Streptomyces ficellus: one gene and its partner. The protein of the gene in region 1 binds, or shares a complex with, the protein of each later gene. Links are inferred from orthologs where the notes say so. Each region holds a gene or a part of one and is shown in the gene's direction. Other genes may lie near its edges. The genes, in order: secY and secG.

Evidence for each region.
Region 2: the proteins of secY (region 1) and secG are in contact, whole or in part, in a crystal structure (PDB 5AWW), measured with the Thermus thermophilus proteins. The link is inferred for Streptomyces ficellus from one-to-one orthologs. Residues at the interface, in WP_096411648.1 of Thermus thermophilus: Leu14, Gln16, Arg17, Phe20, Ile34, Pro35, Pro37, Ile72, Arg108, Arg109, Asn112, Gln113, Arg116, Ile117, Ile120, Pro145, Gly146, Trp147, Phe152, Phe155, Val156, Val159, Thr160, Val162, Ala163, Gly164, Ala166, Leu167, Trp170, Glu173; in WP_223903268.1 of Thermus thermophilus: Tyr5, Ile9, Tyr12, Leu13, Ala16, Leu19, Val20, Val23, Leu24, Gln26, Glu27, Pro28, Gln30, Gly31, Ala32, Asp34, Leu35, Met36, Gly37, Gly38, Ser39, Ala40, Asp41, Leu42, Phe43, Ala45, Arg46, Val48, Tyr53, Thr56.

Annotation. Positions count from the first base shown.
Region 1 is NZ_CP034279.1:2,958,489-2,973,808, reverse strand. What follows is about bases 12,390-15,228. They hold secY (preprotein translocase subunit SecY), read left to right. Parts: upstream 12,390-13,068; coding sequence 13,069-14,388; downstream 14,389-15,228. Other genes in these bases: map (type I methionyl aminopeptidase), read left to right, coding at 15,164-15,228; EIZ62_RS12780 (adenylate kinase), read left to right, coding at 14,388-15,047; rplO (50S ribosomal protein L15), read left to right, coding at 12,390-12,644. Outside these bases: EIZ62_RS12910 (FAD-dependent monooxygenase), read right to left, coding at 1-183; EIZ62_RS12905 (TetR/AcrR family transcriptional regulator C-terminal domain-containing protein), read left to right, coding at 372-1,331; EIZ62_RS12900 (hypothetical protein), read left to right, coding at 1,371-2,483; rpsJ (30S ribosomal protein S10), read left to right, coding at 2,984-3,292; rplC (50S ribosomal protein L3), read left to right, coding at 3,306-3,950; rplD (50S ribosomal protein L4), read left to right, coding at 3,959-4,609; rplW (50S ribosomal protein L23), read left to right, coding at 4,609-4,926; rplB (50S ribosomal protein L2), read left to right, coding at 4,968-5,804; rpsS (30S ribosomal protein S19), read left to right, coding at 5,817-6,098; rplV (50S ribosomal protein L22), read left to right, coding at 6,141-6,488; rpsC (30S ribosomal protein S3), read left to right, coding at 6,488-7,321; rplP (50S ribosomal protein L16), read left to right, coding at 7,327-7,746; rpmC (50S ribosomal protein L29), read left to right, coding at 7,746-7,970; rpsQ (30S ribosomal protein S17), read left to right, coding at 7,970-8,254; rplN (50S ribosomal protein L14), read left to right, coding at 8,358-8,726; rplX (50S ribosomal protein L24), read left to right, coding at 8,729-9,052; and 9 more genes. UniProt on the Bacillus subtilis protein: The central subunit of the protein translocation channel SecYEG. Consists of two halves formed by TMs 1-5 and 6-10.
Region 2 is NZ_CP034279.1:5,650,231-5,665,581, forward strand. Bases 4,271-7,140 are described here. They hold secG (preprotein translocase subunit SecG), read left to right. Parts: upstream 4,271-5,525; coding sequence 5,526-5,756; downstream 5,757-7,140. Other genes in these bases: EIZ62_RS25250 (phosphoglycerate kinase), read left to right, coding at 4,271-4,560; tpiA (triose-phosphate isomerase), read left to right, coding at 4,567-5,343; EIZ62_RS25265 (RNA polymerase-binding protein RbpA), read left to right, coding at 5,867-6,202; pgi (glucose-6-phosphate isomerase), read left to right, coding at 6,374-7,140. Also shown: EIZ62_RS25240 (M14 family metallopeptidase), read left to right, coding at 1-1,989; gap (type I glyceraldehyde-3-phosphate dehydrogenase), read left to right, coding at 2,224-3,228; more of EIZ62_RS25250, read left to right, coding at 3,349-4,270; more of pgi, read left to right, coding at 7,141-8,026; EIZ62_RS25275 (PH domain-containing protein), read left to right, coding at 8,031-8,531; EIZ62_RS25280 (PH domain-containing protein), read left to right, coding at 8,609-10,237; pgl (6-phosphogluconolactonase), read right to left, coding at 10,213-10,995; glucose-6-phosphate dehydrogenase assembly protein OpcA, read right to left, coding at 10,992-12,047; zwf (glucose-6-phosphate dehydrogenase), read right to left, coding at 12,044-13,576; tal (transaldolase), read right to left, coding at 13,580-14,698; tkt (transketolase), read right to left, coding at 14,734-15,351. UniProt on the Bacillus subtilis protein: Involved in protein export. Participates in an early event of protein translocation.

The DNA of each region.
Region 1 (15,320 bases):
CTGCTCCAGGACGCCGATCCGGTCGAGCACCTCCAGGGCGACGCCCCGCACGTCGATCGCCTGGCCGCCCGCCCGCGGCCCCGGGGCGCGCTCGACGACGGTGGGCGCGAAGCCCCTGCGGTGGAGCAGGTGCGCGAGGGCGGATCCGGCGATACCGGCACCGGAGACAAGTACGGACTGCATGGTCCAGCTCCTTTCGATACGGTGTACGCCACTGAATGTACGGCGTACACACAACCCTGCCAAGCGCGCTCGACACGCGCCTAAGCACCGCCCTGTACTAGGTCAGAGGGTGAACAGGGCCGATCGCCGCTGCTAGGGTCTGCCCTAGTACAGGGCCGTCGGCCCGGCGAAGGAGGCGGAAAAAAAACATGACGCGACCCCCCGGGGACCAGCCCCCCTACCTCCGCATCGCCGCCGACATCCGGCGGCGCATCACCGACGGCGACCTCCGCCCGGGCGACCGCGTCCCCTCCACCCGGCAGATCGCCCAGGAGTGGGGCGTGGCCCTCGCCACCGCCACCAAGGCGCTCACGGCGCTCCGCCTGGAGGGCGCCGTCGAGGCCCGCCCGCGCGTGGGCACCGTGGTCGCCGGAGCGCCCGGCGGGCAGGAGGCGCCCGCCGGGCGCGAGCGGGCCGCCACCGCCGCCGAACCGGAGCTCACCCGGGCCCGCGTGGTCCGGGCGGCCATCGAGATCGCCGACGCCGAAGGACTCGCCGCCCTCTCCATGCGCGGCATCGCCGCCCGCCTCGGCGTGGCCGCCATGTCCCCGTACCGGCACGTCGGCAGCAAGGACGAGCTCGTCGCCCTGATGGCGGACGCCGCGTACGGCGAGGTCGGGCACCCGGCCGAACCGCCGGAGGGCTGGCGGGGACGGATGGAGACCGGGGCGCGCGCCCTGTGGGAGGTGTGCCGGCGGCACCCGTGGGTCGCCCAGATCGGGCCGCTCAGCCGCCCGCTCGTGCTGCCGAACCTGATGGCGCACGGTGAATGGGTGCTCGGCGCGCTGGCGGACAGCGGCCTGGACGCCCGGACCCGGTTCGACATCCACTTGCTGATCTACACCTACGTCCAGGGCATCGCCGTCCACCTGGAGCGCGAGACCCAGGCCCTGGCCGCCACCGGCCTCACCGAGGACGAGTGGATGGCGGGCCAGGAGGCGGCGATGCGCGAGGTCGTCACCTCGGGGCGCTACCCGGCCCTCAGCCGCACCCTCATGGAGTTCGAGGACGGCTACGACCTCGACCTCGACGCCCTCTTCGAGTTCGGCCTCGGCCCCCTGCTCGACGGGATCGGGCGCATCGTCAACGGGGCGCCACGACCGGCGTGATCAAATATGCCCGTCATACGGACGACTGGGGTGGGGGCCATGGGCAGGGGCGCGGCGGAGGAACGGCCGGAGGACGGGTCGTCGGTGTCCGACGAGGAATGGGCGCGCTTCCTCCGCGAGGCGGGTGAGGGCCACGGGGCGGACGCGCCCAAGGAGCCGTCGGCCGACGAGCGGGAGCGGCGCGCCGGGCGCACCGCCCGCCCCGCGCAGCCCGAGGGCTGGCGCACCGGCCCGGCCTGGCGGGAGCCCGACGGCCGCGCCACCCGGCGCAGGCGCTGGACCGGCGCCCTCGGGGTGCTGCTGGCGGCGGGGCTCGTCGTCGTCGCCGTACGCCCCGAGCTGGTCACCGACCGGTTCGGCGGCACCGGCCACGCCGAGGCCACCGCGCCCCTGGCGGGCGCGGGCGCCGGTGACGTCCCCACGCTCAAGGAGCCCTTCCGGGGCTCGCCCGCCGCCGGCTGGGCGGACGGCGCCGACGGCATCGAGGTGCCCGGGGCGGAGGCCGTCGCCGGGATGACCAGGCAGCAGGTCGCCCAGGCGCTGGACAACACCAAGAAGCTTCTGGTCGCCGCCAACCTGGACCCGGCGACCCTCCGGGGCGAGCACCCCCGGGCCGCGCTGGACCTGCTGGACCCGCTGCAGCCGAGCGGCCGCGGCGCGCTGGAGAAGGCCCTGGCCGACCCCGGCCCGGACAGCGACCCCCTGTGGCTCTTCAGCCGCTTCGACCCCTCCGAGGTCGTTCCGGCGGGTGACGTGGTGAAGGTCCGGGGCACGCTGACGTACGGGAAGGGCGAGCGCGCCGGCGAGATGCGGGTGCACGCCGACTACACGTTCGTCTACCCGGTGGTGAAGGCGGCGCCCGGCTCCACGGAGGTCGCCCGGACCGTCGTGCGCCGCCAGATGACCCTCGCCCTGCACGACCCCGTGACGTTCCGCGCCACGCCCGGCAAGCTGTCGGTGCTGCGCATGGACGAGAGCGCCGGCAACGACGACTGCTCCCGCGCCCACGACGGCTTCCTGCACCCGCGGTTCACCTCGGACCTCCTGGCGGGCGAGGACGGCGGTGGCACCGGCAAGGCGTTCGACCCCTACGACCGCACCAAGCCGCTCGCCGAGCAGCCCGACTGGTGCGGCACGGTCAGCCGCACCTGACGGACGCGCCCGAAGGAGCCCGGAACCCGGGCCTCCGCGTGCCGTGGTTTGACGCGGGAGCCCGCCGGGGTAATCTCTTCGGCTCGATTGGCGTCGGCATGGCCCCGTATGGCAGACTGTCCGGGTTGCTCGGTTGAGTGCCGATGCTGCGCGCCTCCCGCCGGGAGGACCGGAAGCGAGTCCCACAGTACTCGTCGCCCCATGCGTTGTACCGAGAGGTGCAGGGGCGGACGTACGGGAATCTTCCGGGAAGTGTCAGCGGGGCGCCGACCAGGCACCCGGTGGGTGTTCCGCCCCCGACGCTCTTCACAGAGCACAGCGCGGTCCTCGGGCCCGCACCCCCTCAGCTGGGAAATCCTTCGGGAGAGCTACGTGGAGGGGATGCGACACGCCCGACCGCGTGGGTCGGAGGAGGAGCTGCGATTCCCAGGCCGTGAGGCCCAGGAGGAGCGGCCCGCCAGGTTCCAGAGCGTTACGAGAGACAGGACTACTGAGTAGCCATGGCGGGACAGAAGATCCGCATCCGGCTCAAGGCCTACGACCACGAGGTCATCGACTCGTCGGCGAAGAAGATCGTCGAGACGGTGACGCGCACTGGTGCGTCGGTCGCGGGCCCGGTGCCGCTGCCCACTGAGAAGAACGTGTACTGCGTCATCAAGTCGCCGCACAAGTACAAGGACTCGCGCGAGCACTTCGAGATGCGCACGCACAAGCGCCTCATCGACATCCTCGACCCCACGCCGAAGACGGTTGACTCGCTGATGCGTCTCGACCTGCCGGCCGGCGTCGACATCGAGATCAAGCTCTGAGGTGACGCGCGAGATGGCTAAGAACATTAAGGGCGTCCTGGGCGAGAAGCTCGGCATGACCCAGGTCTGGGACGAGAACAACCGGGTTGTCCCGGTCACCGTCGTCAAGGCCGGGCCCTGCGTCGTCACCCAGGTCCGCAGCAACGACACCGACGGCTACGAGTCGGTCCAGATCGCCTTCGGCGAGATCGACCCGCGCAAGGTGAACAAGCCCCTCAAGGGTCACTTCGCCAAGGCCGACGTCACCCCGCGCCGCCACCTGGTGGAGATCCGCACCGCTGACGCCTCCGAGTACACGCTCGGCCAGGAGATCACCGCTGAGGTCTTCGAGGCGGGCGTCAAGGTCGACGTCACCGGCAAGAGCAAGGGCAAGGGCTTCGCCGGTGTCATGAAGCGCCACAACTTCCGTGGCCTGGGCGCCGGACACGGTACCCAGCGCAAGCACCGCTCGCCCGGTTCCATCGGTGGCTGCGCCACCCCGGGCCGTGTGTTCAAGGGCCTCCGCATGGCGGGCCGCATGGGCAACGAGCGGGTCACCACCCAGAACCTGACCGTCCACGCCGTTGACGCGGAGAAGGGTCTGCTCCTGATCAAGGGTGCGGTTCCTGGTCCGAACGGCGGCCTCGTCCTGGTCCGTACCGCGGCCAAGGGGGCCTGAGGTAACCGATGAGCACCATTGACATCCTTTCGCCGGCAGGCGACAAGGCCGGGACCGTCGAGCTCCCCGCGGAGATCTTCGACGCCAAGACCAGCGTTCCGCTGATCCACCAGGTCGTCGTCGCCCAGCTGGCCGCTGCCCGTCAGGGCACGCACAAGACCAAGACCCGTGGCGAAGTCCGCGGTGGTGGCAAGAAGCCGTACCGCCAGAAGGGCACCGGCCGCGCCCGTCAGGGTTCGACCCGTGCGCCGCAGTTCGCCGGCGGTGGCGTGGTCCACGGCCCCGTGCCGCGTGACTACTCGCAGCGCACCCCGAAGAAGATGAAGGCCGCCGCCCTGCGCGGTGCCCTCTCGGACCGGGCGCGTCACTCCCGCATCCACGTCGTCACCGGCGTGGTCGAGGGCGAGGTCTCCACCAAGGCCGCCAAGACGCTGTTCGGCAAGATCTCGGAGCGCAAGAACCTGCTCCTGGTCGTCGAGCGCGCCGACGAGGCCGCGTGGCTGTCCGCCCGCAACCTGCCCCAGGTTCACATCCTGGAGCCGGGCCAGCTGAACACGTACGACGTGATCGTCTCCGACGACGTGGTCTTCACCAAGGCCGCCTTCGAGTCCTTCGTGTCTGGCCCCAAGGCCGATGACAACGAGGGGAGCGAGGCCTGATGGCCGAGATCACCAGCAAGACCTTCTCCGACCCGCGTGACGTTCTCGTCAAGCCGGTCGTCTCCGAGAAGAGCTACGCGCTGCTCGACGAGAACAAGTACACGTTCATCGTGGCGCCGACCGCGAACAAGACCCAGATCAAGCAGGCCGTCGAGTCGGTCTTCTCGGTCAAGGTCACGTCGGTGAACACGATCAACCGCCAGGGCAAGCGCAAGCGCACCCGCACCGGTTTCGGTAAGCGCGCCAACACCAAGCGCGCCATCGTGACCCTTGCTGAGGGCAACCGTATCGACATCTTCGGCGGTCCGACCGCCTGACGGCGGTCTGGATCGTCCGAATATCGGACGAGGACTGAGAAATGGGTATCCGCAAGTACAAGCCGACGACTCCGGGCCGTCGTGGCTCCAGCGTCGCCGACTTTGTCGAGATCACGCGGTCCACGCCGGAGAAGTCGCTGGTCCGCCCCCTGCACAGCAAGGGCGGCCGTAACAACACCGGTCGTGTGACCGTCCGTCACCAGGGCGGTGGCCACAAGCGCGCCTACCGCGTGATCGACTTCCGTCGTCACGACAAGGACGGCGTGCCGGCCAAGGTCGCTCACATCGAGTACGACCCCAACCGCACCGCGCGCATCGCGCTCCTCCACTACGTGGACGGCGAGAAGCGCTACATCATCGCTCCGCGTGGCCTGAACCAGGGCGACCGGGTCGAGAACGGCCCCGGCGCCGACATCAAGCCCGGCAACAACCTGGCCATCCGCAACATCCCGGTCGGTACCACGATCCACGCGATCGAGCTCCGTCCCGGCGGTGGCGCCAAGTTCGCCCGCTCCGCGGGTGCCTCCGTGCAGCTGCTCGCGAAGGAGGGCCAGATGGCCCACCTGCGCATGCCGTCCGGCGAGATCCGTCTCGTCGACGTCCGCTGCCGCGCCACGATCGGCGAGGTCGGCAACGCCGAGCAGTCGAACATCAACTGGGGCAAGGCCGGCCGCAAGCGCTGGCTGGGCGTCCGCCCGACCGTCCGCGGTGTGGCGATGAACCCGGTTGACCACCCGCACGGTGGTGGTGAGGGCAAGACCTCCGGTGGTCGCCACCCGGTCTCCCCGTGGGGTCAGAAGGAGGGTCGTACTCGTTCTCCCAAGAAGGCGAGCAACAAGTACATCGTCCGCCGCCGCAAGACGAACAAGAAGCGCTAGGAGCGGGTTTAGATGCCGCGCAGTCTCAAGAAGGGGCCCTTCGTCGACGACCACCTGATCAAGAAGGTGGATTCGCAGAACGAAGCCGGCACCAAGAACGTCATCAAGACCTGGTCCCGCCGCTCGATGATCGTCCCGGCCATGCTCGGCCACACGATCGCGGTGCACAACGGCAAGACCCACATCCCGGTGTTCGTCACCGAGTCGATGGTCGGCCACAAGCTCGGCGAGTTCTCGCCGACGCGCACCTTCCGGGGTCACGTCAAGGACGACCGGAAGTCGAAGCGCCGCTAAGGCGGGGTGGAATCGACTATGACTAACACCGAAGGGACAACCATGGAAGCCAGGGCCCAGGCGCGGTACATCCGCGTCACGCCCATGAAGGCCCGCCGCGTGGTGGACCTCATCCGTGGCATGGACGCCACGGAGGCTCAGGCGGTCCTGCGTTTCGCCCCGCAGGCCGCGAGCGTGCCGGTCGGCAAGGTGCTGGACAGCGCCATCGCCAACGCCGCGCACAACTACGACCACACGGACGCCTCTTCGCTGTACATCAGCGAGGCGTACGTCGACGAGGGCCCGACCCTGAAGCGGTTCCGTCCGCGTGCCCAGGGCCGTGCCTACCGGATCCGCAAGCGGACCAGCCACATCACCGTGGTCGTCAGCAGCAAGGAAGGAACCCGGTAATGGGCCAGAAGGTAAACCCGCACGGGTTCCGGCTCGGCATCACCACCGACTTCAAGTCGCGTTGGTACGCCGACAAGCTGTACAAGGACTACGTCAAGGAAGACGTCGCCATCCGTCGGATGATGACGTCCGGCATGGAGCGCGCCGGCATCTCGAAGGTGGAGATCGAGCGCACCCGTGACCGCGTGCGGGTGGACATCCACACCGCTCGTCCCGGCATCGTCATCGGCCGCCGTGGCGCCGAGGCCGACCGCATCCGCGGTGACCTCGAGAAGCTCACGGGCAAGCAGGTCCAGCTGAACATCCTCGAGGTCAAGAACCCCGAGGTCGACGCTCAGCTCGTGGCCCAGGCCGTGGCGGAGCAGCTGTCCTCCCGCGTCTCCTTCCGCCGTGCCATGCGCAAGAGCATGCAGTCGGCCATGAAGGCGGGCGCCAAGGGCATCAAGATCCAGTGTGGTGGCCGTCTCGGCGGCGCCGAGATGTCCCGCTCGGAGTTCTACCGCGAGGGTCGTGTGCCGCTGCACACGCTGCGCGCGAACGTCGAGTACGGCTTCTTCGAGGCCAAGACGACCTTCGGCCGCATCGGCGTGAAGGTCTGGATCTACAAGGGCGACGTCAAGAACATCGCCGAGGTCCGCGCCGAGAACGCTGCTGCCCGTGCGGGCAACCGCCCGGCCCGTGGTGGCGCTGACCGCCCGGCCGGCCGCGGTGGCCGCGGTGGCGAGCGTGGCGGACGCGGTCGCAAGCCGCAGCAGGCTCAGGCTGCCGAGGCCCCCAAGGCCGAGGCTCCCGCCGCCGCTCCGGCTGCTGAGAGCACCGGAACGGAGGCCTGACCGAAATGCTGATCCCCCGTAGGGTCAAGCACCGCAAGCAGCACCACCCCAAGCGCCGCGGTATGGCCAAGGGTGGTACGACGGTTGCGTTCGGCGAGTACGGCATCCAGGCCATGACTCCGGCGTACGTGACCAACCGCCAGATCGAGGCGGCTCGTATCGCGATGACCCGCCACATCAAGCGTGGCGGCAAGGTCTGGATCAACATCTACCCGGACCGCCCGCTGACGAAGAAGCCCGCCGAGACCCGCATGGGTTCCGGTAAGGGTTCCCCCGAGTGGTGGGTCGCGAACGTGCACCCGGGCCGGGTCATGTTCGAGCTGTCCTACCCGAACGAGAAGATTGCACGTGAGGCTCTGACTCGCGCGGCCCACAAGCTGCCGATGAAGTGCCGGATCGTCAAGCGCGAGGCAGGTGAAGCGTGATGTCGGCCGGTACCAAGGCGTCCGAGCTGCGCGAGCTGGGCAACGAGGAGCTTGTTGCCAAGCTCCGCGAGGCCAAGGAAGAGCTGTTCAACCTCCGCTTCCAGGCGGCGACCGGGCAGCTCGAGAACCACGGTCGGCTCAAGTCCGTCCGTAAGGACATCGCCCGGATCTACACCCTGATGCGCGAGCGTGAGCTGGGCATCGAGACGGTGGAGAGCGCCTGATGAGCGAGAACAACGTGACTGAAGAGAAGACCGCTCGCGGTTTCCGCAAGACCCGTGAGGGTCTGGTCGTCAGCGACAAGATGGACAAGACCGTCGTCGTCGCCGTCGAGGACCGCGTCAAGCACGCGCTGTACGGCAAGGTCATCCGCCGTACGAACAAGCTCAAGGCGCACGACGAGCAGAACGCCGCGGGTGTCGGCGACCGTGTCCTCCTGATGGAGACCCGGCCGCTGTCCGCGAGCAAGCGCTGGCGCGTCGTCGAGATCCTCGAGAAGGCCAAGTAATCGCTCGGGGGGTTTCCCCCGAGTTCGTTCCGCCAGGCTCGGCAGGGGCCGACCTCTCCGGAGGAGCCCCTGCCGGGAACCGGCAGACAATCAGGAGATAGACGTGATCCAGCAGGAGTCGCGACTGCGTGTCGCCGACAACACTGGTGCCAAGGAGATCCTTTGCATCCGTGTTCTCGGTGGTTCCGGTCGCCGCTACGCGGGCATCGGTGACGTCATCGTCGCCACCGTCAAGGACGCGATCCCCGGTGGCAACGTGAAGAAGGGTGACGTCGTCAAGGCGGTCATCGTTCGCACCGTCAAGGAGCGCCGCCGCCAGGACGGCTCGTACATCCGCTTCGACGAGAACGCCGCCGTCATTCTGAAGAACGACGGCGACCCTCGCGGCACCCGTATCTTCGGCCCCGTGGGCCGTGAGCTGCGCGAGAAGAAGTTCATGAAGATCATCTCGCTCGCGCCGGAGGTGCTGTAAGCATGAAGATCAAGAAGGGCGACCTGGTCCAGGTCATCACCGGTAAGGACAAGGGCAAGCAGGGCAAGGTCATCGCGGCCTTCCCCCGCGAGGACCGTGTCCTGGTCGAGGGTGTCAACCGGGTCAAGAAGCACACCAAGGCCGGTCAGACCGCTCGCGGTTCCCAGACCGGTGGCATCGTCACGACCGAGGCCCCCATCCACGTGAGCAACGTTCAGCTCGTCGTGGAGAAGGACGGCAACAAGGTCGTCACGCGCGTCGGTTACCGCTTCGACGACGAGGGCAACAAGATCCGCGTTGCCAAGCGGACGGGTGAGGACATCTGATGGCTACCACCACCACTCCGCGTCTCAAGACGAAGTACCGCGAGGAGATCGCGGGCAAGCTGCGTGAGGAGTTCTCGTACGAGAACGTCATGCAGGTTCCCGGCCTCGTCAAGATCGTGGTCAACATGGGTGTGGGCGACGCCGCCCGCGACTCCAAGCTGATCGAGGGTGCCATCAAGGACCTCACCACGATCACCGGTCAGAAGCCGGCCGTCACCAAGGCCCGCAAGTCCATCGCGCAGTTCAAGCTGCGTGAGGGCCAGCCGATCGGTGCCCACGTCACGCTCCGTGGCGACCGCATGTGGGAGTTCCTGGACCGCACCCTGTCGCTGGCGCTTCCGCGCATCCGCGACTTCCGCGGCCTGTCCCCCAAGCAGTTCGACGGCCGTGGCAACTACACCTTCGGTCTCACGGAGCAGGTCATGTTCCACGAGATCGACCAGGACAAGATCGACCGTGTCCGGGGTATGGACATCACCGTGGTGACCACGGCGACCAACGACGAAGAGGGCCGTGCGCTCCTCCGTCACCTCGGCTTCCCGTTCAAGGAGGCGTAAGCGAGATGGCGAAGAAGGCTCTCATCGCGAAGGCTGCCCGCAAGCCCAAGTTCGGCGTGCGCGCGTACACCCGCTGCCAGCGCTGCGGTCGTCCGCACTCCGTCTACCGCAAGTTCGGCCTGTGCCGCGTGTGCCTCCGTGAGATGGCTCACCGTGGCGAGCTGCCGGGCGTGACCAAGAGCTCCTGGTAATCCCCTTCATCAGGGATTCCGGAGTCTCTCGGTAAGCATCTGGTCGGCAGGAGCCCACACCCGCATGCCGTAGGCTTGTGGGGTTGGGCGCCTGCCGCCCGTACGACTTACTACGCCGTAGGTCCCCGCACCGCACCCGTCCCGCCCATGAGCGGGGAGAGGGATGGCGCATACAGGAAACCCCGGCGAGAGAGGCCGAAGGCCAATTCATGACCATGACTGATCCCATCGCAGACATGCTGACTCGTCTGCGTAACGCGAACTCGGCGTACCACGACTCCGTGACGATGCCGCACAGCAAGATCAAGTCTCACATCGCGGAAATCCTCCAGCAGGAGGGCTTCATCACGGGCTGGAAGGTCGAGGACGCCGAGGTCGGCAAGAACCTCGTCCTCGAGCTGAAGTTCGGTCCGAACCGTGAGCGCTCCATCGCGGGCATCAAGCGGATCTCGAAGCCCGGTCTGCGGGTTTACGCGAAGTCCACCAACCTGCCGAAGGTCCTCGGCGGTCTGGGCGTGGCGATCATCTCCACGTCCCACGGCCTCCTGACCGGCCAGCAGGCGCAGAAGAAGGGCGTGGGTGGGGAAGTCCTCGCCTACGTCTGGTAGTCGGGAACGGAGGAAAAGCCAATGTCGCGTATCGGCAAGCTCCCCATCACGGTTCCCGCCGGCGTGGACGTCACCATCGAGGGCCGCACGGTCACGGTGAAGGGTTCCAAGGGCACCCTGAGCCACACCGTCGCCGCGCCGATCGAGATCGTTAAGGGCGAGGACGGCGTTCTCAACGTCACCCGTCCGAACGACGAGCGTCAGAACAAGGCCCTTCACGGCCTGTCCCGCACGCTGGTGGCCAACATGATCACCGGTGTGACCAAGGGGTACACGAAGGCGCTCGAGATCAGCGGTGTCGGTTACCGCGTGGCCGCGAAGGGCTCCAACCTGGAGTTCCAGCTCGGCTACAGCCACCCGATCCTGGTGGAGGCCCCCGAGGGGATCTCCTTCAAGGTCGAGTCGCCGACCAAGTTCTCGGTCGAGGGCATCGACAAGCAGAAGGTCGGCGAGGTCGCCGCGAACATCCGCAAGCTTCGCAAGCCCGACCCCTACAAGGCCAAGGGCGTGAAGTACGCGGGTGAGGTCATCCGCCGCAAGGTCGGAAAGGCTGGTAAGTAAGCCATGGCATACGGCGTGAAGATTGCCAAGGGCAAGGCCTACAAGGGCGCTGCTCTGAAGCGTCGCCACATCCGCATCCGCAAGAAGATCGCGGGTACGACCGAGCGTCCGCGCCTGGTCGTCACGCGTTCCAACCGCGGCATCACCGCTCAGGTCATCGACGACATCGCGGGTCACACCCTCGCGTCGGCGTCCACCCTGGACGCGTCCATCCGCGGCGGCGAAGGCGACAAGTCGGCTAAGGCGAAGCAGGTCGGCCAGCTCGTGGCCGAGCGTGCCAAGGCTGCCGGCATCGAGGCTGTCGTGTTCGACCGTGGCGGCAACCAGTACGCCGGGCGCATCGCCGCCCTGGCGGACGCCGCCCGCGAAGCCGGGCTCAAGTTCTGAGCCGGTTCCGTAGCTCAGCGGAAAACGAAGAGAGGTAATTCCAATGGCTGGACCCCAGCGCCGCGGAAGCGGTGCCGGTGGCGGCGAGCGGCGGGACCGGAAGGGCCGTGACGGCGGCGCTGCTGCCGCCGAGAAGACCGCGTACGTTGAGCGCGTTGTCGCGATCAACCGCGTCGCCAAGGTTGTGAAGGGTGGTCGTCGCTTCAGCTTCACCGCGCTGGTCGTGGTGGGCGACGGTGACGGCACCGTGGGTGTCGGTTACGGCAAGGCCAAGGAGGTGCCGGCCGCCATCGCCAAGGGTGTGGAGGAGGCCAAGAAGCACTTCTTCAAGGTCCCCCGTATCCAGGGCACCATCCCGCACCCCATCCAGGGTGAGAAGGCCGCGGGCGTCGTCCTGCTCAAGCCTGCTTCCCCCGGTACCGGTGTGATCGCCGGTGGCCCGGTGCGCGCCGTTCTCGAGTGCGCCGGCGTCCACGACATCCTGTCGAAGTCCCTGGGCTCCGACAACGCGATCAACATCGTGCACGCGACCGTGGCGGCCCTCCAGGGTCTGCAGCGTCCCGAGGAGATCGCGGCCCGCCGTGGTCTGCCCCTCGAGGACGTCGCCCCCGCGGCTCTCCTGCGTGCGCGTGCAGGGGCGGGTGCGTAATGGCTCGCCTCAAGGTCACGCAGACGAAGTCGTACATCGGCAGCAAGCAGAACCACCGCGACACCCTGCGTTCCCTGGGCCTCAAGCGCCTGGGTGACGTGGTCGTCAAGGAGGACCGCCCCGAGTTCCGCGGAATGGTGCACACCGTCCGCCACCTCGTGACGGTCGAGGAGGTCGACTGACATGGCGGAGCAGAACCCGCTGAAGGTCCACAACCTCCGTCCCGCCCCGGGCGCCAAGACCGCCAAGACCCGTGTGGGTCGTGGTGAGGCGTCGAAGGGTAAGACGGCCGGTCGTGGTACCAAGGGCACCAAGGCCCGTTACCAGGTTCCGGAGCGCTTCGAGGGTGGGCAGATGCCCCTCCACATGCGTCTCCCGAAGCTGAAGGGCTTCAAGAACCCGTTCCGCACCGAGTACCAGGTCGTGAACCTGGACAAGCTCGCGGCCCTGTACCCGCAGGGTGGCGAGGTCACCGTTGCCGACCTGGTCGACAAGGGTGCCGTGCGCAAGAACAGCCTCGTCAAGGTCCTGGGCCAGGGCGAGATCTCCGTGGCGCTGCAGGTGACGGTCGACGCCGTCTCCGGCTCCGCCAAGGAGAAGATCACCGCCGCCGGCGGCACCGTCACCGAGCTCGTCTGAGCCTCGTCCTGACGGACACCGAACGGCAGAGAGCCTGGCCGGCGCCCCTCGTGGGCGTCGGCCAGGCTCTTTTTCGCCATGTCCGCCCTCGTCGTCCGCGCCGTCGTCCGCCCGTCGTCCGTTCCGTCGCCGCACGGCGTCTTTCGGACATCTTCACGAAGGCGCCACACGGTCCGGCATCAACTGCGGCCCTCGGTCGTTGCCCTGGGTGGGGGACCGGGTGACCGGTCGCCAAGGAGGGATCGGCCTTACCCGTGGTTGACGTGCCTCAGCGACGTTTCACGCGGGCGTGACGGCCGGGTATGGTAGCCGCTGTTAGTGTCCCGGCAGTCTGCCCCCGTGGCGTAAGGCTGCCGTGTTTGTATCTACTCACTTACCAAACCGTCACCCTCACGCGCGTAACGCGGGGGTCGCAGGAGGCACCGTGCTCACCGCGTTCGCCCGGGCGTTCAAGACGCCCGACCTGCGCAAGAAGCTGCTCTTCACGCTGGGCATCATCGTGATCTACCGGCTCGGGGCCCACATCCCCGTCCCCGGTGTCGACTACCAGTCCGTCCAGCAGTGCGTGGACGAGGCCAGCAAGGGCGGCAACAGCCTGCTGGGCCTGGTGAACCTGTTCAGCGGCGGGGCGCTTCTGCAGATCACCATCTTCGCGCTCGGCATCATGCCGTACATCACGGCGAGCATCATCCTGCAGCTGCTGACCGTCGTCATCCCGCGTCTGGAAGCCCTCAAGAAGGAGGGCCAGGCGGGTACGGCCAAGATCACGCAGTACACGCGGTACCTGACGATCGCCCTCGCGATCCTCCAGGGCACCGGCCTCGTGGCGACCGCCCGCACCGGCGCGCTGTTCAGCGGCTGCACGGTGGCCGGCCAGGTCGTCCCGGACCGCTCGATCTTCGTCACCATCCTGATGGTCATCACCATGACCGCGGGCACCGCCGTCGTCATGTGGCTCGGTGAGCTCGTCACCGACCGCGGCATCGGCAACGGCATGTCGATCCTGATGTTCATCTCGATCGCCGCCGGCTTCCCGGGCGCCCTGTGGGCCATCAAGGTCAGCGGCAAGCTCGCGCAGGGCTGGATCGAGTTCGGCACGGTCATCCTGATCGGCTTCGTGATGGTGGCCCTGGTGGTCTTCGTCGAGCAGGCCCAGCGCCGCATCCCGGTGCAGTACGCGAAGCGCATGATCGGCCGCAGGTCCTACGGCGGTACGTCCACGTACATCCCGCTCAAGGTGAACCAGGCAGGTGTGATTCCTGTCATCTTCGCCTCGTCGCTGCTCTACATCCCGGCCCTGATCGCGCAGTTCTCCAGCGGCACCTCCGGCTGGAAGACCTGGATCGAAGCCCACTTCGTCAAGGGTGACCACCCCTACTACATCACCGTCTACTTCCTGTTGATCGTCTTCTTCGCCTTCTTCTATGTGGCGATCTCGTTCAACCCCGAGGAAGTCGCGGACAACATGAAGAAGTATGGTGGCTTCATCCCGGGTATCCGGGCTGGTCGACCTACTGCTGAGTACTTGAGCTACGTGCTCAACCGGATCACCTGGCCGGGCTCGCTGTATCTGGGTCTGATCGCTCTTGTGCCGACGATGGCGTTGGCAGGCTTCGGTGGCGCCAATGCCAACTTCCCGTTCGGCGGGACGAGCATCCTCATCATCGTGGGTGTGGGGCTGGAGACCGTGAAGCAGATCGAGAGCCAGCTCCAGCAGCGCAATTACGAAGGGTTCCTCCGCTGATGCGAATCGTCCTCGTCGGACCGCCCGGTGCGGGCAAGGGAACGCAGGCCGCGTTCCTTGCCAAGAACCTGTCGATCCCGCACATCTCCACGGGCGACCTGTTCCGAGCCAACATCAGCCAGGGCACGGAGCTGGGGCTGAAGGCCAAGTCCTACATGGACGCCGGCGAGCTGGTGCCCGACGAGGTCACCATCGGCATGGCCAAGGACCGCATGGAGCACCCGGACGCCGTGAACGGCTTCCTGCTGGACGGCTTCCCCCGGAACGTGTCGCAGGCCGAGGCGCTCGACGTCATGCTCCGGGCCGGGAACATGAAGCTCGACGCGGTGCTCGACCTGGAGGTCCCCGAGGACGAGGTCGTGAAGCGGATCGCCGGCCGCCGGCTGTGCCGCAACAACGACAAGCACGTCTTCCACGTGACCTACACCCCGCCGAAGACCGAGGGCGTCTGCGACGTGTGCGGCGGCGAGCTGTACCAGCGCGGTGACGACTCCGAGGAGACGGTCCGCAGGCGGCTCGAGGTCTACCACACGCAGACCGAGCCGATCATCGACTACTACAAGGCCCAGGGCCTGGTGGTCACCATCTCCGCGCTCGGCAAGGTCGACGAGGTGACCGGCCGCGCGATGGCGGCGCTGCGGGGCGAGCAGGCCGCGTAGTACCCCGCCGGCTTCCGTACGACGGCCGCGGTGCCCTTCGGGGCGCCGCGGCCGCTGTCGTACCGCCGTATCGTTGTGAGGTCACCCCGTACTCCCTTGGAAAGGCGTCAGCCGTCATGGTGCAGATCAAGACTCCCGAGCAGATCGCGAAGATGCGCGAGGCGGGGCTGGTCGTCGCCGCCATCCACGCGGCGACGCGCGAGGCCGCGGTGCCGGGCGCGACGACGAAGGACCTGGACGAGGTCGCGCGGAAGGTGATCGCCGACCACGGGG
Region 2 (15,351 bases), 2.7 Mb from region 1 along the record:
GGCGTGGGCTGGCAGGTCGCCACCGACACCCCCGACGACGTCGCCCTCAAGGCGCTGGCCGGCACCCCCGAGAAGTCCGCGGTCCCCGGCTACCGCCCGCAGGTGTCCTCCGAGCTCTACACCACCAACGGCGAGGCCGACGGACACGCGGCGAACGTCAACGGCATGCAGATGTTCACCCCGGAGATGTCCACCTGCGCCACCGCCTCCCGCGTCGACCCGAACGACGCCTGGGAGCCGGCCGACTGCGCGTCCGTCTTCACCTTCCCCGACGACGAGAAGCTGATCCAGCAGGAGTTCGCCAAGAACGTCCCGTTCGCCCTCGCCGTCGCCGAGTCCGCCGCCCGCCCCGACGACCCGGTCTCACCCGTGGGCAACGCCGCCCCCGCCTTCGTACCCGACGCCTTCACCACCTCCTACGCGTACGACGGCGCCGACCAGGAAGTCGCCGTCACCGCCCGCAAGTCGCTGCGCGACAAGGAGCTCAAGTACCGCGTCAACGGCGGCCGCACCCACGACCAGCGCCTCAGGGCCTGGAAGGGCGGCGAGACGTACGGCGGCGAGGACAACCTCTACTACGACGAGTACCGCGCCGAGGTCCAGGACGGCGAACCCGGCGACACCGTCGAGGTCTGGTTCACCGGCCGCACCCGCGACGGCAAGCGCGTCACGTCCACCCCCTTCACCTACACCATCGCCGAGCGGCCCCGCGGCGACGTCCTGGTGCTCGCCGAGGAGGGCGGCACCGCACCGGCCCGGCACGGCGCCACGTACACCAAGGCGCTGAAGGACAACGGCCGCAGGGGAGTCGTGTGGGACGTCGCCACCCAGGGCACGCCCCACCCGCTCGGCGTGCTCGGCCACTTCCGCACGGTCGTCTGGTACACCGGCGCCGAACGGCCCTCCGGCCCCACCATGCTCGCCGTGCGCGACCACCTCAACGAGGGCGGCAAACTGATCAACGCCGGTGAGCAGTCCGGCGGACTCGTCGACATCGGCCGCGCCGACTCCAACGACTTCGCCCAGTACTACCTCGGCGCCCACCGCCGCTCCGGGATGGCGTCCCCCGACGCCTTCCGCGGCACCGGCCGCTTCGCCGGCACGGCCGCCCCCCTCGGGGACGCGGCCGGCAACCCGCTCGACGGCGCCGGCGCCTACACCGTCACCTCCGACACCCTCGACCCGGACACGTTCCCGCAGTTCCGCAGCGCCGCCGCGGGCGACTACCCCGGCGTCCGGGCCCCCTTCGAGCCGTACGAGGGCGAGACCTTCGCCGCCGCCCGGCACGCCGACAACGCCTGGATGCGGCTGACCCGGACCGTCGACCTGGCCGGCACCGCCGCGGCGGAGAGGCCCACCCTGACGTTCCGGCTCAGCCACGACACCGAGCCCGGGTACGACCACGTGATCGTCGAGGCCCGCACCGTCGGCCAGGACGACTGGACGACCCTGCCCGACACCGGGGGCCGCTCGTCCAGCGCGGTCCCGGCCGACTGCGCCGAGGGCTACTACCTCGCCGGCCACCCCTTCCTCGCGCACTACCTGACGCTCGGCGAGGACGGCTGCACCGCCACCGGCACCACCGGCGCCTGGCACGCCTTCACCGGCACCTCGGGTGGCTGGCAGCCGGTGTCGCTCGACCTGAGCGCCTACGCCGGCAAGCGGGTCGAGCTGTCCGTCTCGTACGTGTCCGACCCCGGGACCGGTGAGACCGGCGCCTTCGTCGACGGCACCGAACTGGTCGTCGGCGGTGCCGTCCGGGACACCGAGGGGTTCGAGACCTCCCTCGGCACCTGGTCCGTCCCCGGCCCGCCCGCGGGCAGCCCGGGCAACGCCGGCGACTGGGCCCGGTCACCCGCCCTGTTCCGCTCCCACGCGGCCGTCACCACCCGCGACACCGTGCTGCTCGGGTTCGGACTGGAGCACGTGACCGACCCGGTGCAGCGCGGCCGGCTGCTGGGCGGGGCGCTGGCCGCGACCAGGCGCTGACGAGCGCACGCCCGCTCCGAAGAGCACACCACCGCTGACGCTCGGTAGCCGCCCGGACGCCCCGGGGGACCGTACTGTCCAGTAGGGCAGGGTTCCGGTCCACCGGGCGCGTCCGGGTGCGCTAGATGTCACTCCGCCGCCTGGAGGGAGGTAGGGTCGTAAGCGGTCGGGGACATCCCAAATAGCAACTCGCCGGGCGTCGAAACCCGGCGTACCTAACGAGGAGATCGGTTCGTGACGATCCGCGTAGGCATCAACGGCTTTGGCCGCATCGGTCGTAACTACTTCCGCGCGCTGCTGGAGCAGGGTGCAGACATCGAGATCGTGGCTGTCAACGACCTGGGTGACACTGCGACCACGGCCCACCTGCTGAAGTACGACACCATCCTGGGCCGCCTCAAGGCCGAGGTGACCCACACCGCCGACACCATCACGGTCGACGGCCACACCATCAAGGTGCTCTCCGAGCGCAACCCGGCCGACATCCCGTGGGGTCAGCTGGGCGTCGACATCGTCATCGAGTCGACCGGCATCTTCACCAAGAAGGCCGACGCCGAGAAGCACATCGCCGGTGGCGCCAAGAAGGTCCTCATCTCGGCTCCGGCCACCGACGAGGACATCACCATCGTCATGGGCGTCAACCAGGACAAGTACGACGCGGCCAACCACCACGTCATCTCCAACGCCTCCTGCACCACCAACTGCGTGGCGCCGATGGCCAAGGTCCTCGACGAGAACTTCGGCATCGTCAAGGGCATGATGACGACGGTCCACGCGTACACCAACGACCAGCGCATCCTGGACTTCCCGCACAAGGACCTCCGCCGCGCCCGCGCCGCCGCGGAGAACATCATCCCGACCTCGACGGGCGCCGCGAAGGCCACCGCCCTGGTCCTGCCGCAGCTCAAGGGCAAGCTCGACGGCATCGCCATGCGCGTCCCGGTCCCGACCGGCTCGGTCACCGACCTGGTCCTGGAGCTCGACCGCGAGGTCACCAGGGACGAGATCAACACCGCCTTCCAGAAGGCCGCCGAGGGCCAGCTCAAGGGCATCCTCGAGTACACCGAGGACCCGATCGTCTCCTCGGACATCGTCAACTGGCCGGCCTCCTGCACCTTCGACTCCCAGCTGACGATGGTCCAGGGCAAGCAGGTCAAGGTCGTCGGCTGGTACGACAACGAGTGGGGCTACTCCAACCGCCTCGTCGACCTCACCGTCTTCGTCGGCGGCCAGCTCTAAGAAACCGGGCAGCAGGGCAGGCACTTCGATGTGAGCGCAGGGCTCGGGCAGCGCAACGCCGCGCTGCACGGGCCCTGACGCTTGCGTCGATCTTCCAAGGAGTACGGAGTAAGAGGACAGATGAAGACGATCGACGAGCTTCTGCGTCAAGGGGTCGAAGGCAAGCGGGTGTTCGTCCGCGCCGACCTCAACGTGCCGCAGGAAGGCACCACCATCACCGACGACGGCCGCATCCGCGCCGTCCTGCCCACCGTCAAGGCGCTGACCGAAGCCGGTGCCAAGGTCGTCGTGGCCTCGCACCTCGGCCGCCCCAAGGGCGCCCCGGACCCGGCCTTCACGCTGCGGTTCGCCGCCGCGCGCCTCGGCGAGCTGCTCGGCCGCCCCGTCTCGTTCGCCGGCGACACCATCGGCTCCGAGGCCCACGCGGCCGTCGAGGGCCTGGCCGACGGTCAGGTCGCCGTCCTGGAGAACCTCCGCTTCAACGCCGGCGAGACGTCGAAGGACGACGCCGAGCGCGCCGAGTTCGCCGCCCGCCTCGCCGCCCTCGCCGACGTGTACGTGGGTGACGGCTTCGGTGCCGTGCACCGCGGTCACGCCTCCGTGTACGACCTGCCGCGCCTGCTGCCGGCCTACGCCGGATACCTCATCGCCACCGAGGTCGGCGTCCTGAGGAAGCTCACCGACGACGTCAAGCGCCCCTACGTCGTCGTCCTCGGCGGAGCCAAGGTCTCCGACAAGCTCGGCGTCATCGACCACCTGCTGGACAAGGCCGACCGCATCCTCATCGGCGGCGGCATGGCGTACACCTTCCTCAAGGCCAAGGGCCACGAGGTCGGCATCTCGCTGCTCCAGGAGGACCAGGTCCCGGCCTGCCTGGAGTACCTGGCGCGCGCCGAGGCCAAGGGCGTGGAGTTCGTGCTCCCCGTCGACGTGCTGGTCTCGGCCGAGTTCCCGGACCTGAAGACGAAGGCCCCGGCCAACCCGACGCTGGTCGCCGCCGACGCGATCCCGGCCGACCAGGAGGGTCTGGACATCGGTCCCGAGACCCGCAAGCTGTACGCATCGAAGCTCGCCGACGCGGCCACCGTCTTCTGGAACGGCCCCATGGGCGTCTTCGAGCACCCCGACTACGCCGAGGGCACCAAGGCCGTCGCCCAGGCGCTCGTCGACTCCCCGGCCTTCACGGTCGTCGGCGGTGGCGACTCCGCCGCGGCCGTCCGGACCCTGGGCTTCGACGAGAACGCATTCGGCCACATCTCGACCGGCGGCGGCGCGAGCCTCGAGTACCTCGAAGGCAAGACGCTTCCCGGCCTCGCCGCACTGGAGGACTGACCCTCAATGACCGTCCGCACCCCGCTGATGGCGGGCAACTGGAAGATGAACCTCAACCACCTCGAGGCCATCGCCCACGTCCAGAAGCTCGCCTTCGCCCTGACCGACAAGGACTACGAGGCCGTCGAGGTGGCCGTCCTCGCACCCTTCACCGACCTGCGGTCCGTCCAGACCCTGGTCGACGGCGACAAGCTGAAGATCAAGTACGGCGCCCAGGACATCTCGGCGCACGACTCCGGCGCGTACACCGGTGAGATCTCCGGCGTGATGCTGGCCAAGCTGAAGTGCGCGTACGTGGCCGTCGGCCACTCCGAGCGACGGCAGTACCACGGCGAGTCCGACGAGGTCTGCAACGCCAAGGTGAAGGCGGCCTTCCGCAACGGCCTGGTCCCGATCCTCTGCGTCGGCGAGGGCCTGGACGTCCGCAAGGCCGGTGAGCAGGTCTCCCACACGCTCGCCCAGCTCGACGGCGGCCTGAAGGACGTCCCGGCCGAGGAGGCCGAGACCATCGTCATCGCCTACGAGCCGGTGTGGGCCATCGGCACCGGCGAGGTCGCCACACCCGAGGACGCCCAGGAGGTCTGCGGGGCCATCCGCGGGCGGCTCGCCGAGCTGTACTCCAAGGAGCTGGCCGACAAGGTCCGCATCCAGTACGGCGGCTCCGTGAAGTCCTCGAACGTGGCCGCGATCATGGCGCAGCCCGACGTGGACGGCGCCCTGGTGGGCGGCGCGGCGCTGGACGCGGACGAGTTCGTCAAGATCGTCCGGTTCCGCGACCAGTGAGTAGGGTCCCCCTGCCGGTGAGTATGCGGTAGGGCGGAATCGTCGTACCCTTGCGGGGGCCGAGGCTCTTTCCCCAGGAGCGAGCCTGGGCCCCCGTCGTCCGCAGACGTCCGACGTCCGACAGTCGTGTCGACAGTCCGTGTAGTCCGAGAATTGCCAGGAAGTAGGGTCCAGCCGTGGTTATGGGGTTCTCGATCGCCCTCATCGTCTTCAGCGCGCTGCTGATGCTGCTGGTGCTGATGCACAAGGGGAAGGGCGGCGGCCTCTCCGACATGTTCGGTGGCGGCATGCAGTCGTCCGTCGGCGGGTCCTCCGTCGCCGAGCGCAACCTGGACCGCATCACCGTGGTCGTCGGTTTGCTGTGGTTCGCGTGCATTGTCGTACTTGCTCTCCTGATCAAGCTGGACAACTGACGTCTCGGTTCCGCGTCCCGGGAAGGGGTGTAACTCCAATCACTGGACGCGCGTTGGGCCTTACGTAGACTGGGGCATCTTCGAGCACCATCACGCAGGGAGTTACAACCGTGGCAAGTGGCAACGCGATCCGGGGAAGCCGGGTCGGCGCGGGGCCGATGGGGGAGGCCGAGCGGGGCGAGTCCGCGCCGCGACTCCGCATCTCCTTCTGGTGCTCGAACGGGCACGAGACGCAGCCGAGCTTCGCGAGTGACGCGCAGGTCCCCGACACCTGGGACTGCCCGCGGTGCGGGTTCCCGGCCGGCCAGGACCGGGACAACCCGCCGGACCCGCCGCGCACCGAGCCGTACAAGACGCACCTCGCGTACGTACGGGAGCGGCGCAGCGACGCGGACGGCGAGGCGATCCTGGCCGAGGCGCTGGCCAAACTCCGCGGCGAGATCTGAGCGACCGAGGGCCCTGTAGGTGGAATCCACCGGCAGGGCCCGCTGTGTTGTGCGCGGCATCGCCGATGCTCGGTCCGCGCTTGCCTTCGCCACCCCGGCGCCGCAGATCAATTAGGTTGGAAGGGCAGCGGGGCAAGCAGGCAGGCACGAGAAAGTGGGCTGATGTCCGAGATGAACGCAGCAAGCCGCACCAGGCTCAACCGGATGCCCGAGTGGACGGCGCTCGGCAAGCACCGGGAGCAGTTGGGGCAGACGCACTTGCGTGAACTGTTCGCGGCCGACCCGGCGCGCGGCACCGCGTACACGCTGCGGGTCGGCGACCTGTATCTGGACTACTCCAAGCAACTCGTCACGGACGAGACGCTGCGGCTGCTGCGCGAGCTGGCCGCCGCGACCGGAGTGGCGGAGCTGCGGGACGCCATGTTCCGCGGAGACAAGATCAACACCACCGAGAACCGGGCGGTCCTCCACACGGCGCTGCGCGCCCCCCGCGAGGCCGTGGTCGAGGTCGACGGCGAGAACGTGGTGCCGGGTGTGCACGCGGTGCTCGACAAGATGGCCGCGTTCTCGGAGCGGATCCGCTCCGGCGAGTGGACCGGCCACACCGGCCGTCCCATCAAGAACGTCGTCAACATCGGCATCGGCGGCTCCGATCTGGGCCCGGCGATGGCGTACGAGGCGCTGCGCGCCTACACCCGGCGGGACCTGACCTTCCGGTTCGTCTCCAACGTGGACGGCGCCGACCTGCACGAGGCGATCCACGACCTGGACGCGGCCGAGACGCTGTTCATCATCGCGTCCAAGACGTTCACCACCATCGAGACCATCACCAACGCCACTTCCGCCCGCGACTGGCTCCTCACCGAGCTGAGGGCCGGTCAGGAAGCCGTCGCCAAGCACTTCGTCGCCCTGTCGACCAACGCCGGCAAGGTCGAGGACTTCGGCATCGACACGGCCAACATGTTCGAGTTCTGGGACTGGGTGGGCGGCCGCTACTCCTACGACTCCGCCATCGGCCTCTCCCTGATGATCGCCATCGGGCCGGAGCGGTTCCGGGAGATGCTCGACGGCTTCCACCTGGTCGATGAGCACTTCCGCACGGCCCCGCCGGAGGAGAACGCGCCACTGCTGCTGGGTCTGCTGGGCGTCTGGTACGGGGCGTTCTTCGACGCCCAGTCCCACGCCGTCCTGCCCTACAGCCACTACCTGTCGAAGTTCACCGCCTACCTCCAGCAGCTCGACATGGAGTCCAACGGCAAGTCCGTCGACCGCGACGGCAACCCGGTCGACTGGCAGACCGGCCCCGTCGTCTGGGGCACGCCGGGCACCAACGGGCAGCACGCGTACTACCAGTTGATCCACCAGGGCACCAAGCTCATCCCGGCCGACTTCATCGGCTTCGCGAAGCCGGTCGACGACCTGCGGCCCGGCCTGGTCGCCCAGCACGACCTGCTGATGGCGAACTTCTTCGCCCAGACCCAGGCGCTGGCCTTCGGCAAGACGCCCGACGAGGTCCGTGCCGAGGGTGTGGCGGAGGAGCTGGTGCCGCACAAGACCTTCCGCGGCAACCACCCCACCACCACGATCCTCGCCGACGAGCTGACCCCTGCCGTCCTCGGCCAGCTCATCGCGCTGTACGAGCACAAGGTGTTCGTCCAGGGCGCCGTCTGGAACATCGACTCCTTCGACCAGTGGGGCGTCGAACTCGGCAAGGTGCTCGCCAAGAAGATCGAGCCCGTCCTGACCCGGGGCGAGGGCGGCGACCAGCTCGACAGCTCGACCGCCGCACTGGCTGACCGGTACCGGACCCTCCGGGGCAGGTGACCGGATGACGGGGGAGGACGCGGTGCGGCTGCGGCCGCCGGACCGGGCGCTCAACGAGCGGGCCGTCGGCTGGTGGCGTACGCGGCTGCTGCTGCTGACCGGGGTGCCCGTGCTCGTGCCGGCTGTGCTCGGCGCGCTGCTCGAGCCGGCCAGGCCCTGGCTGTGGGGGCCCGCCGCGGCCCTGGCCGTGACCGGGCTCGGCTGCGCCGCGTTCCTCCCCCGCTGGTGGTTCAGGGTCCACCGGTGGGAGGTCACCGACGAGGCGGTCTACGTCCGGACGGGGGCGTTCTGGCAGGAGTGGCGTATCGCGCCGATGTCCCGGATCCAGACGGTCGACACCGTGCGCGGGCCGCTGGAGCAGGCGTTCCGCCTCGCCACGGTCACCGTGACCACCGCGTCCTCCAAGGGCGCCGTCCGCATCGAGGGCCTCGACCACGAGCTGGCCGCGGACCTGGCCGAACGGCTGACCCGCATCACCCGGGACACGCCCGGGGACGCGACGTGAGCAGCGGCTCCGGTCCCCGCGCCGGGGACGCCGACACCCCCGGCACCACCACGCACACCACCCACAACGACGGGTGGCTGCGGCTCGACAAGCGGGCCGTCCTGGTGACCGCCCTCGTCGCCGCCGGAGTCGCCTGGGGCGTCTGTGTGCCGGTGCTGCTCGGCCTCAGCGGCGGCACCTGGCTCCGGGAGGGGCCGCTGCGGGGCGCCCGCGCCCTGCTGCTGCTCGCCGCGGCGGTGGTCTTCGTGCTGGGCGGCGCCGCGCTGGAGTACGTCCGCTGGACCCGCACCCGGTACCGCATCGGGCCCGAGCGTGCCGAGCTCCACAGCGGACTGCTGCTGGTCAAGCGCCGGTCGCTGGCGCGGGAACGCATCCGCAGCGTCGACCTGACGGCCCACCCGCTGCTGCGCGTCCTCGGCCTGGTCAAGGTCCGGATAGGCACCGGCGAGCACACCGGGGGCGGCGAGTCCACGCTGGAGCTCCACCCGGTCAGCAGGGCGGAGGGCGAACGGCTCCGGCGTGAACTGCTCGCCCGGCCCCCGGAGCCCGCCCGGCGCGCCCACCCGGACGGCGAGCTGGCCGCCCTGGACCCCCGCTGGATCCGGTACGCGCCCCTGTCGTTCGTCGCCCCGCTGCTCGGAGGCGCGGCGGCGGGCGGTCTGATGCAGGTCAGCGAGTGGTTCGGCGCCCAGGACGACGTGATCGACTGGGTGGGTGACCGGTTCCGGGACACCCCCGTCCTAGGGGTCGTCCTCGCGCTCGCGGCCGCCGCCCTGCTCGCCGGCGTCGTCGGCGCCCTCGGCCTGTGGGTCGAGATGTGGTGGAACTACCGGCTGGAGCGCGAGCCCGGCGGCACCCTCCGGGTGCGGCGCGGTCTGCTCACCACCCGTTCCGTCTCCATCGAGGAGCGGCGCCTGCGCGGAGTGGAGCTGGTCGAACCGCTCGGCGTGCGGCTCTGCGGCGCGGCCCGGGTGGACGCCGTGGCCACCGGGCTCGCCGCGGCGGGCGACGACCGGCACGCCGACCACAAGACGCTGCTGCCCCCCGCGCCCCGCCCGCTGGCGGACGCCGTCGCCGCACAGGTCCTCCGGGAGGCGGGCCCCCCGACCGGCGCGCCGCTCACCGCCCACCCCCGCGCGGCCCGGGCCCGGCGGCTGAGGTGGGCCGTGGGCGCCGCGACGGTGCCGGTCCTGGTCCTCGCCGTCCTCGGCGCCGCCCTCAGCACAGTGCTGCTCCACGCCGCCGTGGCCTGCGCCCTGCTGCTGCCGCCGCTCGCGGTGCTCCTCGCCCTCGACGCCTACCGCAGCCTGGGCCACGGGACCAGCGGTGACTACGTGGTCGCCCGCTCCGGCACCGTACGCCGCGCCACGGTCGCCCTCCAGCGGGGTGGCGTCATCGGCTGGACGGTGCGGCAGTCGTACTTCCAGCGCCGCGCGGGCCTCGTGACGCTGACGGCCACGACGGCGGCGGGCGCGGGCGCGTACCACGTCCACGACGCGGACCGGTCCGAAGGGCTCACGTTCGCCGCGGCGGCCGTACCGGGGCTCCTGGAGCCGTTCCTGGAGCGCGCCCCCGGTTCGGTACCGGACGACGCACCGGGCACCGACCGAACGCGCCGAGGGCCCGGCACCCCCGCGTCAGCGGGTGAACCGGGCCCTCCACAACGTGACGTGACGAAGCGTCAGGAAACCGACGGCCGTTCCTGAGCGGCCGGCAGCCGCGCCGCGGCCGCCTCGTCCAGCAGCCACAGCGTCCGCGACGTGCCGTACGCGCCGGCGGCCGGGGCCTGCATCTCGCCCGCGCCCGACAGGGCGACCGCCACCGCCTGTGCCTTGTCCTCGCCCGCCGCGAGCAGCCACACCTCGCGCGCCGCCCGGATCGCCGGGAGCGTCAGCGAGATCCGCGTCGGCGGCGGCTTGGGCGCACCGTGCACACCGACCACCGTGCGCTCCGTCTCCCGTACCGCCGGAAGCTCCGGGAACAGGGAGGCGACGTGCGTGTCCGGGCCGACGCCCAGCATCAGGACGTCGAACGCGGGGACGGGGCCCTCGTCGTCCGGCCCCGCGGCGGCGGCCAGTTCGGCCGCGTACGCGTCGGCCGCGGCGTCCACGTCCTTGCCGTGTCTGCCGTCGAGCACCGGCATGGTGTGCACCCGCGCCGGGTCGAGCGGAACGCCGTCGAGCAGTGCCGCCCGCGCCTGGGTGTCGTTCCGGTCGGGGTCGCCCTCCGGGAGGAACCGCTCGTCGCCCCACCACAGGTCCAGGCGCGACCAGTCGACCGCGTCCCGGGCCGGCGCCGAAGCCAGCGCGGCCAGCAGGCCGTTGCCGTTGCGACCGCCGGTGAGGACGACCGAGGCGGTGCCGCGCGCGGCCTGGGCGTCCACGATCGCCGTGATCAGCCGGGCCGAGGTGGCCCGGGCCATCAGCTCCTTGTCGCGGTGGACGACGAGCTCCGGTCCGGTCACTTGGCCGCCGCCTTCTTGGCCGGGGACTTTGTCGCGGCCTTCTTCGCCGCCGGCTTCTCCTCGGCGGACCGGTCCTCGCCGGACCGCTCGTCCGGTTCCGCCGCACCGCCGCCGGCGGGCCGTGCCGCCTCGCCGAGCCGGTCCACGCCGTAGCGCAGCGCCGAGGCGTAGGTGTCGTCCGGGTCGAGCCGCCGCAGCTCCTCGGCGATCAGCTCCGAGGTCTCCCGGCGCTTGAGCGCGACCGACCGGTCCGGCTGGCCCTCGATGCACAGGGTGGCCAGGGTGGCGTCCGGCCGGTGCAGCACGATGGGCCCGCAGGTGGTCTCCATGCGTACGGCGGTCAGGCCGGGGCCCGCGGAGGCCGAGCGCTTGACCGGGATCTTCAGCCGGTCCGCCAGCCACATGGCCAGCAGCTCGACGCTCGGGTTGAACTCCTCGCCCTCCACCTCGGCCGCGGTGACCTCGCACGTGACCTGGTCCAGGGCCGCCGCGAGCATCGAGCGCCACGGGGTGATCCGGGTCCAGGACAGGTCGGTGTCGCCGGGCGTGTAGGCGGCGGCGCGCGCGGTCAGGTCCCGCACCGGGTGCTCGGAGGCGTAACTGTCGGTGACGCGCCGCTGCCCGAGGGCGCCCAGCGGGTCGTTGGCCGGGTCGGTCGGGCCCTGCACCGGCCACCAGACGACCACCGGGGCGTCGGGGAGGAGCAGCGGCAGGACCACCGACTGGGCGTGGTCGATGACCTCGCCGTACAGCCGCAGCACGACCGTCTCGCCGGTCGAGGCGTCGGCGCCGAGGCGCACCTCGGCGTCCAGGCGGGCGTTGGCCCGGTCGCGCGGCGAACGCGAGGGGCGCTTGATGACCACCAGGGTGCGCGAGGGGTGCTCGCGGGACGCCTCGTTGGCGGCCTTCAGCGCGTCGTAGGCGTTCTCCTCGTCGGTGACGATGACCAGGGTGAGGACCATGCCGATGGCGGGTGTGCCGATGGCGCGGCGCCCCAGCACCAGGGCTTTGTTGATCTTGCTGGACGTGGTGTCCGTCAGGTCGGTCTTCATGGCCGGCGCCAGCTCCGTCCGTCTCGTGCGAGCATCTCGTCCGCCTCGACCGGACCCCAGGTCCCGGACTCGTACTGCGCGGGCTTGCCGTGCCGGTCCCAGAACTGCTCGATCGGGTCCAGGATCTGCCAGGACAGCTCGACCTCCTCCGTGCGGGGGAAGAGGTTGGCGTCCCCGAGCAGGACGTCGAGGATCAGCCGCTCGTACGCCTCGGGGCTGGACTCCGTGAAGGACTCGCCGTACGCGAAGTCCATCGAGACGTCCCGGACCTCCATCGAGGTGCCGGGCACCTTGGAGCCGAACCGCAGCGTCACGCCCTCGTCCGGCTGGACCCGGATGACCAGCGCGTTCTGGCCCAGTTCCTCGGTCGCCGTGTGGTCGAAGGGGGAGTGCGGGGCGCGCTGGAAGACGACCGCGATCTCGGTGACGCGGCGGCCCAGCCGCTTGCCGGTGCGCAGGTAGAAGGGGACGCCCGCCCAGCGGCGGTTGTCGATCCCCAGCTTGATCGCGGCGTAGGTGTCGGTCTTCGACTGCGGGTCGATGCCGTCCTCCTCCAGGTAGCCGACGGCCTTCGCGCCGCCCTGCCACCCGGCCGCGTACTGGCCGCGCACGGTGGACTTGCCGAGGTCCTTGGGCAGCCTCACCGCGCCCAGCACCTTGGTCTTCTCGGCCGCGAGCGCGTCCGCGTCGAAGGAGGCCGGCTCCTCCATCGCGGTCAGCGCGAGCAGCTGGAGGAGGTGGTTCTGGATGACGTCACGGGCGGCGCCGATGCCGTCGTAGTACCCGGCGCGCCCGCCGATGCCGATGTCCTCGGCCATGGTGATCTGCACGTGGTCCACGTAGGACCGGTTCCAGATCGGTTCGAAGAGCGTGTTGGCGAAGCGCAGCGCCAGGATGTTCTGGACGGTCTCCTTGCCCAGGTAGTGGTCGATGCGGAAGACCTGGTCGGGCGAGAAGACCTCGTGGACGATCTCGTTGAGCTCCTTGGCGGAGGTCAGGTCGTGCCCGAACGGCTTCTCGATGACCGCGCGCCGCCAGGCGTCGCCCTTCTCGTCGGCCAGCCCGTGCTTCTTGAGCTGCTGGACGACGAGGGGGAAGAACTTGGGCGGCACGGAGAGGTAGAAGGCGAAGTTGCCGCCGGTGCCCTGCGCCTGGTCCAGCTCCTCCATCGTCTTCTTCAGGGTCTCGAACGCCTCGTTGTCGTCGAAGTTGCCCTGGACGAACCGCATCCCCTGGCTGAGCTGCTGCCACACCTCCTCCCGGAAGGGCGTGCGGGCGTGCTGCTTGACGGCCTGGTACACCTCGTCGGCGAAGTCCTCGTCCTGCCACTCGCGCCGGGCGAACCCGATCAGCGAGAAGCCCGGCGGCAGCAGGCCCCGGTTGGCGAGGTCATAGACGGCGGGCATCAGCTTTTTCCGGGACAAATCGCCCGTAACGCCGAAGATCACCAGGCCCGACGGCCCCGCGATGCGCGGGAGCCGTCGGTCTGCGGCGTCACGGAGCGGATTCGCTCCATGAACTGCGTTCAAGGTTTACGCCTCCGAAGGGGCGAGGCGCTTGAGCTCCGCCTCGGTCGACTTGAGCAGGTCGTTCCAGGACGCCTCGAACTTGTCGACGCCCTCGTCCTCCAGCAGCTGCACGACCTCGTCGTAGCCGATGCCCAGCTTCTCCAGGGCCGCGAGGTCGGCCCGCGCCTGGTCGTACGTACCGGCGATGGTGTTGCCGGTGATCGCACCGTGGTCGCCGGTCGCCTCCAGGGTGGCCTCCGGCATGGTGTTCACCGTGCCCGGCGCGACCAGCTCGTCGACGTACAGCGTGTCCTTGTACGCAGGGTCCTTCACGCCCGTCGAGGCCCACAGCGGACGCTGCTTGTTGGCCTGCGCCCGGTCCAGGGCCGCCCAGCGGTCGGAGGAGAAGACCTCCTCGTACGCCTCGTACGCCAGCCGGGCGTTGGCGAGGGCGGCCTTGCCGCGCAGCGCCTTGGCCTCGTCGGTGCCGATGCCGTCCAGCCGCTTGTCGATCTCGGTGTCCACCCGGGACACGAAGAACGACGCCACGGAGTGGATCTTCGACAGGTCCAGGCCCCGCTCCTTGGCCTTCTCCAGGCCGGTGAGGTAGGCCTCCATCACCCGGCGGTAGCGCTCCAGCGAGAAGATCAGCGTCACGTTGACGCTGATCCCGAGGCCGATGACCTCGGCGATCGCCGGCAGACCCGCCTCAGTGGCCGGGATCTTGATGAGCGTGTTCGGCCGGTCCACCAGCCACGCCAGCTGCTTGGCCTCGGCGACGGTCGCCTTGGTGTTGTGCGCCAGGCGCGGGTCGACCTCGATCGAGACCCGGCCGTCCTGGCCCTCGGTCGCGTCGAACACCGGGCGCAGGATGTCGGCGGCGTCCCGGACGTCGGCCGTCGTGATCATGCGGATGGCTTCCTCGACCGTCACCTCACGGGCGGCCAGGTCCGACAGCTGCTGGTCGTAGCCGTCGCCCTGCGAGATCGCCTTCTGGAAGATCGACGGGTTGGTGGTGACACCCACCACGTGCTGCTGGTCGATCAGCTCGGCGAGATTGCCGGAAGTGATCCGCTTGCGGGACAGGTCGTCCAGCCAGATCGCGACGCCTTCGTCGGAGAGGCGCTTGAGTGCGTCTGTCATGAGAAATGCATCTCCTACTTGTTCGTATACCGGCGTCAGCGCGCTGCGGCTTCGAGGGATTCCCGGGCGGCGGCGGCGACCGCCTCCGGAGTGAAGCCGAACTCCCGGAAGAGGACCTTGCCGTCGGCCGAAGCGCCGAAGTGCTCCAGCGAAACGATGCGGCCCGCGTCACCGACGTACCGGTGCCAGGTGAGCCCGATGCCGGCCTCGACCGCGACGCGCGCCTTCACCGACGGCGGCAGCACCGCATCCCGGTACCCCTGGTCCTGCTGCTCGAACCACTCCACGCACGGCATCGACACCACACGGGTCGGAACACCGGCGGCCTGGAGCTGCTCACGCGCCTCGACGGCCACGTGGACCTCGGAGCCCGTGCCGATCAGCACGACCTGCGGCTCGGCGTCCTGCCCGTCGGCCCCCTGCGCGTCGAACAGCACGTACCCGCCGCGGGCGGCGTCGTCGTTCCACTCGTAGGTCGGCACGCCCTGGCGGGTCAGCGCCAGGCCCGTCGGGGCGCCCTTGCCGAACTCCTTGGTCCAGCGGCGCAGGACCTCGCGCCAGGCGATCGCCGTCTCGTTGGCGTCGGCCGGGCGGACCACGTTCAGGCCCGGGATGGCGCGCAGCGAGGCCAGGTGCTCGACCGGCTGGTGCGT